One region of the Synechocystis sp. FACHB-908 genome, then DNA from elsewhere that is predicted to be linked to it. Evidence: predicted binding sites of a transcription regulator. Region 1 holds the regulator's gene; the other holds the start of a gene.
The links. Region 1 encodes NtcA, which controls nitrogen genes in cyanobacteria. Its sites were predicted from a motif close to GTANCNNNNGNTAC; they were not measured.
Positions count from the first base shown of each region.

Region 2: H6G46_RS12885 (DUF3155 domain-containing protein) is a predicted target of NtcA. The motif match lies at 2,091-2,104, and genes of this name have one in related genera.

Region 1 is NZ_JACJTH010000036.1:32,772-36,833, forward strand. It holds gene H6G46_RS13315 (late competence development ComFB family protein) at 1-367, shown strand, start outside; gene H6G46_RS13320 (DUF3084 domain-containing protein) at 439-1,914, opposite strand; gene ntcA (global nitrogen regulator NtcA) at 1,924-2,601, opposite strand; gene H6G46_RS13330 (hypothetical protein) at 2,674-2,922, opposite strand; gene H6G46_RS13335 (alpha/beta hydrolase) at 3,171-4,062, shown strand, end outside.
Region 2 is NZ_JACJTH010000035.1:203,067-207,128, forward strand. It holds gene leuS (leucine--tRNA ligase) at 1-140, opposite strand, end outside; gene gltS (sodium/glutamate symporter) at 265-1,473, shown strand; gene H6G46_RS12885 (DUF3155 domain-containing protein) at 1,737-2,060, opposite strand; gene hik2 (two-component system sensor histidine kinase Hik2) at 2,304-3,608, shown strand; gene H6G46_RS12895 (DUF4269 domain-containing protein) at 3,843-4,062, shown strand, end outside.

The sequences.
Region 1 (4,062 bases):
CCAGTATCGCAGTGAGTTGACTTCCGCCGTTCGTCGGGCGATCGCCGCAGTGGAGAGGGACCCTTTACGAAGCTCTGAACCCATCGTTTCGGAAATTGAGGTGAATTATCGGGGAGCAGAAAATACCCTGGGACAAATTCAGGAATTGCTCAAACGCTACAACTTGTTGGAACCAGTTAACAAAGAAGTTACCTGGGACAATTGTTTACCTTTACTAAGGCAAGCCTTTTTGAAATTGACCGCTGTCCAATCCCCTACTCCTCCCGCCATTAATGAACGGCGATCGATGCCTTTGCCGCCCCCGCCCCCCATTAGAACTCCGGCCATGGATAACCGCCAGATTGACCCCAAAAATACCCTTTGGTAATTGGTTAATTGGATTTATGGAGCCTTGGCCAGGATTTACTCTGGGTATATTTCCAAAGATGACCGACAAAATTAATTCTCAAACATAATTTGATTGCCCCGCAAAGCAATAATTCTGATCTTTAACGGTCCGACCACCGATGTATCCTCAGCGGCGATCGCCCGGACTTCATTGGGGGGATTATCGGCCTGACGGCGCAGTTGTTCGATAAAATCAATCAAAGTTTTAATGCGCCCATCCTCCACTTGTATCGGGCCCAAAATACCTTCCCGACGGGCACGGAATTGGGCGGCAGCCAGGAGATAATCAATCCGTTTTTGGACATCAACTTCGCTAAAGTCGGAGGATTCGAGGGAAATGGTGGCAATGGTTTCCGCTTCTCGAAAAACTTGGCGGTTGGGCACCACGTCAAAAAAGACCCGAATTTCCCTTTCTTCCTGCACATAATTCCCCGCTGATAGCACCCGAATAACATATTCCTGGCCTGGTTGGAGTTGGCTTGTAATACTATCCACCTGGGCGGTGGTCACCCGGACAATGGGTTCATCGGGCACGGGCATATTGGGGGTTTTAACCAGTTGTAGAGCAGTGCGATTAGCCTGGCGCAACAATTGATCCACGGCACCAGTGACAGCTTCGCTACTTACCACCCTTAGACCACCAAAGGCCAATAACTGACCCCGCAGAATGGCAATTTGTTGCCCCCGCAGCTCTTGGTAATCTTGATAATAGCGTTCGAGTTCTTCCACTTCCCTCTGCAGGAAACTTAGTTCTGTTTCTAGCCCCTGTAACTTTTCTTCCCGGGCCTGGATGTCATTATCTTTAGCGGCGATCGCCTGGTCGAGTTGATCAATTTTGGTGTCCCGTTGATTAATTTCAGCTTGTAACTGTTGGCGCTGGGCCTCCAAAGAAGCAAACCTTTTCTCCAAAGATTGCACCTGTTCCCGCTGACGGGCAAGGACTTTTTCCTGTTGGGCAATGCGTTCCTGACGCTTGGATAATTCTTGATCCCTCAGTTTTACCTGACTCTGAAGTTCTGAAGATTCCGCTAATAGTGAGTCCTTTTGTTCGTTCAATTGAGCCCTTTCCGCTGAAAGGTTAGCCACCTCCTGGCGCAAATTACGGGATTGTTCCGATACCCGGCGCAATAACTGCAAAGCTTTGGTATAGTTTCGATTCAGCTCCCGACTGCGCTCCTGCACCAATTGTTGCTCTTCGCGTACAGCCGTAAGTTCCGATTCAATTTCTTCTTTCGCTTGGCTAGCCTGTTCCAATTCTGTTTTGGCCACCCGCAACTGCGCCAAAATATCATCTAGTTGAAACACCCCCTCTCGTAAGGATTTACTAAAAGTAAACAAAATCCCCAGGGTGGAAGCGGAAATCAGAGTGCCAGTAATCACCGTCAACAATACCGCCGTCTGTCGGGGTCGCAGTTTAAACAGACGTAGGCGAGCTTTGCCCACCTTACTGCCCAAATGATCCCCCAGCGCAGCAATGATTCCGCCCAAAACTAGGACAGAAAGAACCAGAATATAGGCACTGGTCATAGAGGGTGGTTAGGTAAACTGTTGACTGAGAGCAACGGGGTTATGGACGGTAATTTTCTTTTTCGTGATGGAGATCATATTACCCTCCCGCAGATCTCCTAGGAGCCTAGTCACCGTTACCCTGGTGGAACCAATGGCTTCGGCGATCGCCTGATGGGATAACTTGAGGTCAATGCGAATGCCGTCCGGGGCAGGTACACCAAAATCTCGACAGAGAATCAGCAAAAAACTAACCAAACGAGAACCCATATCCCGGTGGGCTAGGGTTTCAATCATCATTTCCGTCTGGAGAATGCGGGAAGAAAGCCCCTGTAACATCAACAATGACAGGTCGGGATGCTCCTTGAGAGCCTGTTCCACCTGTTCAATGGGGGCAGACAGTAACTCCACCGGGGTAAAAGCCACTGCGTGGTAAAAACGGTCAGAACGTTGCCCGGTAACTAATGATAACACCCCAAAAACACTGTTCTCCCTCAACAGAGCGACGGTAATTTCTTCCCCGGCTTCGTAAACCCTAGATAACTTAACAGCCCCCTTGAGCAAAAAATAAACCCGTTCCGCCGGATCCCCAGGAAAAAAAATTGTTTTACTCCGATCAAACGTTTCCACCACCGGGGGCATCAACTCACTGCCTAAGCGTCGAAACACTGCCGCTAGGGGACGATCTTGGGTTAGGGACTGATCCATGCACGTTCACGGTAATGGGGGCATCAAGGGAAGTGCAAAACCCCATTCTGTATCAAGATTATACACAACGGATTACATGCGCTCCACACTGCCAAAGAAAATTGGTTCCACCCGAATGGCAACGATCGCCGAGGGTCGCACCACCATGTACTCGCCCTGAATATTTCTGATAGGCACACTGATAAATTCCTGGGAATCGTGCTTGGGCACAACTTCGTTGCTATACCATTTTTGGAAATCTTGAATGGTCATGAAACGGACTTCCTCTCGATGGCCATTGGCCAAAAACAGATGGATGGCAAATTCGTCGGCTTTTTGCATGGTCAGGGTCCCTAATGATTTCGTTTAGATTATCCTCCATCCCGTGGACAGAGCAACGGTGACAAAAGGTCCAGCCTAGGTTGGCTCCATTAAATTTTAGGTAACAAAAGGTAATGGAGAAAAAAATAACTTTACGTTGGGGGCAATGGCAACAAAATTGCCTAGAATTAGCTCAGGTTTCTTGCCCACTGCTCCAGTCCAGCAACTTGGTTGATCCCCCCCCTTTAATTAATCTCGATATAGCTTCCATGGTCACTTTTCCCTTAAACCTCCGTCGTTGGCTGCAGTCCGTTTGTTTGGGAGCCCTCACGGCGATCGCCGTTCAATTGCCGGGCAAAACTGCGGAAAATATCTTTTTCACCTACGGGCCAATCAAGTTGACGGTGCGGGTGGAATCCCTAGAAAGATTTGTGCAGGATGGCACTGTGGATTCCAATCTCAGCTTTTTATTTAATCTGGTGGGAGCTTCCGAAGAAAAATTAGCAAAATTAAGGGAAATTATGGGGCTCCGGGCAGAGGTGGACCCCGTTGTGCTGAGTAACTTTTTTAACACCAGCCTGGGGGAAGATTCCCTGGCTAGGGCAGCGGTGATTCTCAATGCCCCCTGGGGAGCTAACTCCAAATATGGTATTCGGGCCGCAATTGTGCAGGCAGCCGAGGATCCAGAAGGGGGACTAAGCCTCATCAATTTCATCAAAAAGTATCCCACCGATATCCATTTCCAAGGGGAAGTGGTGGAAGAACGGGCCCGGGCGGTGGAACTGCTAGTTAAAGCTTCCGAACACTTCATTGATAAGATGATTGCCCTCTCGGAAATTGAGGCGGCTTCAGAAGGGGATATCAACTTTAGTGCTTTACCAGATCCCACTGAAATGGGCCCCTACGGTGTGGCCCCCAAAGAAACCTGGTGGTTAAACGACCAAAGTCGTAACCGTCGTTTTTACGTGGATGTTTACCGCCCCCAACGCTGGAAAGAAGGCAAAACACCAGTTTTAGTTTTTTCCCATGGTTTGGCTTCCCGTCCGGAAGATTTCGACAATGCGGCGGAGAAAATGGCCTCCTATGGTTTTGTGGTGGCTTTGCCCCAGCATCCCGGCAGTGACATTCTCCAGGCCCAAGCTTTACTCAATCGCACTTCTC
Region 2 (4,062 bases), on a different contig from region 1:
TTCCCGGAAGGATAGGGAAACATGGACAGGGCATAAAATTTAGGCAGATCAGAGGCGATCGGTGTTTTGTCCAACCCCCATTCAGCCCAGCGTTGTTGCCATTTTTGCTCGATTTCACCAGCGTTGTATGGGGATGCCACGACGACCAAGATCTCCTAAGCCCAGTTGATTACAGGCTTGTTAGTATACCATTCTGACTTGGGCCCAAGGTTGTCTGTTAACCATCCTAGACCAGTGACCACGTAGAGATTGAAATTTGCGATTATGGAAACTATTCAATTCAACATACGCCAGACAATTATTGTCGCAATTTTAGTGCTTTACATTGGTAAATATCTCACTAAAAAAATTAAGTTTTTGCAGAGTTTTAATATTCCCGATGCCGTTTCCGGTGGAGTGCTAGCTTCCCTGTTTTTTGGTCTCATCTACGGTATTTTTCGCACAGAAGTAGCTTTCAATTTTCCGATTAGGGATGCTTTTTTAATTATTTTCTTTACCTGCATTGGTCTATCTTCCAAGTTAAAAGTCCTACTCCAGGGCGGCAAACCCCTATTGATTCTTTTAGCAACAGCGGTGAGTTTTTTAGTAATTCAAAATTTTGTCGGGGTGGGTATGGCTTCCCTATTGGGGCAGGCGTTACCAGTGGGTTTACTCTCCGGGTCCATTTCCCTGAGTGGTGGCCATGGCACGGCGATCGCCTGGTCTCCGGTTTTTTATGATAACCACGGCATCCGTAATGCTTCGGAAATTGCCATAGCCTGTGCCACTTTTGGGCTGGTGTTCGGGGGCATTGTGGGAGGCCCCATCGCCAAATTTTTAATTATCCGCAATAAGTTAGAACCGGATTGTGACACTAAAGATTTGACCATTGGCATCCGGCGAGATCAGGACAATGTGCAAATTGATTACAACACCATGCTCCACACCATTTTAGTCATTGGCGTTACCATCGGTCTTGGCTATGAAATTAACGATCTGGTTGCTAAGTTGGGGTTAATGTTGCCGGCCTTTGTTTCCTGTTTACTGGCGGGGATCGTGCTCACCAACACCATTCCCCTCGCTTTTAAAAAATTCCCTTGGCCGGCGGAAACCCCTTCCCTCGCCCTGATTTCCGACGTTAGTTTGGGACTATTCCTGGCCATTTCCCTGATGAGCCTGCAACTCTGGACCTTAGCCGACATTGGCGGAGTGATCGCCCTGATCCTCCTGGTCCAATTCATGGCCACAGTGCTCTACAGCATTGCTGTTGTTTTTCCCCTCATGGGGCGTGACTACAACGCAGCGGTAGTTTGCTCCGGTTATTCCGGTTTAACCCTGGGGGCCACCCCCACGGCGATCGCCAATATGACCGCAGTGACGGAAAAATTCGGCGCCGCTCCCCAGGCTTTCATCGTTGTACCCTTGGTGGGGGCCTTCTTCATCGACATTGCCAATGCCTTTGTGATCCAGCAATTTCTCAATTTTCTTGGCTAGATCTATTGTGAAAAAAAGAGGGATGAGGCGCATTATTAACGGACAGCAACAGCCACCCCAACCCGCAGGCTAGAGTGGACTCAGTTGCCAAAACATGACATGATTCCGTTGGAGCTGAGCTCCTTGGACAGGAATGGAAGCGAAAACAGACCACTTCTTCCCCCAGTTCAGGTAGAGTTTTTCCCCAGAACCTAATCTGGAGTCAACTTGCTAAGAGAGACCAGCCCGGACAAAACCAATACTATTGCCTAGAAACCGCTCAGTTAACGAGTTCCAGCGCCTACAGGAGTTTTGGTGCTAGGGGTGGGTAGTTGATACTCCCGCAGACTGGGGAATAGAAAATGATTCTCTTCCACATACTGGGCCCCAAACAGTCCCTTCTCGGCCCAAAAATATCGATCAGTAGTGTGCTCATTTCGTTTTACAATGAGCAAGGCCGGGGGCTGAATTTCGTTAGCTTGGATGTAGCGACGAGCGGCCGTGACAGGCTTATCCTCGCCGCTTTCAATATTAAACTGAGGAACAAGCTCCAAAATCTTACGACCTTCTTGACGACGACGACTCTTCCGTTTGCGTTTACGTGCCAACCCAGTTACCTCCTATTTCAGCTATATGCTGTAATGATAGTTACAAAAGCCGTGCCGATTATATCCGGTCTAATTCTAAATATCAAGCCCCTCAAGCCCTTGCGGCGCTAAGGGGATCGCTGATTCTAAACACCATTTAGGTAGGGTTTCACCCCCTAAAACTGCCCCCTAGGGCCATAAGTAGACCAATTCAAATCTTAATATTTCTTAACATTTCTGGGGTCTAGCCCCACCACAAGCCCCATGGCCGGTTCCATCTCATCAATGTATTCCCCCAGTGCTGGGTTAATTTCCCTTTGTCAGTCACAGGTTCGGCTTTTGCAACAGGGATTGCGGGTGGACTGGTGCGGCGTTTATCTAAATCAAGAAGAAACGGAACAGGGATTGGTGCCGCTGGTGGTTTCCCATGGTTCAACGCTGGTTGAGTCAGAAAGTTATGGGTTAATAAGTCTACCACAAGGAGAGGTGTCTCCCCCGATGGACGATTTTTCTTTGCCGGCAGTTCCCGTGGGGGTAGGCCAGTTAAGTCGTCGTAGTCGTTTGGAACCTCCTCCCTTCGATGCAGATAAGCGCTTGGTTTTACCTTTGGTTTATGGGGAGGAAATGGTGGGGCTGTTGGTAATTCACCGCAGTCAGGGCCAGTGGCATGGGGAGGAAATGATGCAGTTGGAGGCGATCGCCAAATCCTTAGCGGTGGCCTGCCTATTGGACCAACAACAGGATTGGTATCGCCAGGCTTGGGAGGAACAAAATCAACAATACCAGTGGGAGCGACAACATTGGGCTGACCTCTTGCACCAACTCCGCAATCCCCTCACTGCCCTAAAAACTTTTAGTAAGCTACTGCTCAAACGTTGGCACGGGGACAACAAAAGTCAACAGGTGGTGGAAGGCATTGTCCGCCAAGGGGAACACCTCCAGGAATTGTTACAAAGCTTTGAAGCAAGTCAATCCCAAGGCCCCGAAGCCGTGCCCCTGTTGTCAAGTTCCCCAGTGACCACAATTCAGGTTTTGCCCCCGGCGGACCGGGTGGAAACTATGCCTCTGGCCAATTTTTCCCTAGGGGAGGTTTTGCCTCCCATTTTGCTGGCCCATCAGGCGATCGCCGCCGAGAGAAATATCACTTTAACAGCCCAAATTGCTTTGATTGATACCGTGGTGATGGCTAACCGTTTAGCTTTGCGGGAAGTGGTTAATAATCTTTTGGACAATGGGATTAAATACACTCCCAATGGTGGCCTCGTAGAAGTTAGTCTTGCCTTAGAAAAAGTGTCATCTTCCGGAATGGATTGGGCCACATTGGCGATCGCCGACACGGGTTATGGCATTCCCCCGGAGGATCAACAGAAAATTTTTGAGCGTAATTATCGTGGTGTTCAGGGCCGAGGCTCCATTAATGGCACTGGTTTGGGTTTGGCGATCGTGGCGGATTTGGTAGCCCAGATGGGGGGCAAAATCACCGTCACTAGCCCCAACGGTTTATCTCGCGACCCAGACCAACCAGGCTCAACTTTTACCCTCTGGTTACGCTCTGGAGAACAAGTGTAATCAGGATTAACAGTTAAATTGGCCCAAAGATTTCCGAGAGTTTCAGATAGATAACGATATGGCGGTGATGGTTATTTCACAAGTACGGTGGGCAAACATGGGGATGAAAATACGGTCACCAAATATGTGCAAAAACAAGGAAAGGACTATTTGCGGCTACATCAAAACTTTCAACTAAGTCTCTTCTAAATTCTTTCGATACCCCGATGCTTGCGGCGGGGTTATTCATTCCCGATGCGAATCCCTTACGAAAAAGCAATTGAGAATCTTGACCTGCTGGCCAATCTGCGTATATTCGATCCAATCGTGATCGGAACGCCGCCGCTTGGAATTGATGTGTCCAACAGCGATATCGACATTGCTTGTTATTGTGACGATCTTGACCGATTCGCAGGATTCGCAACGCGTCAGTTTGAATCTCAAGATGGCTTTCAAATTCGACACGGAACTTTTC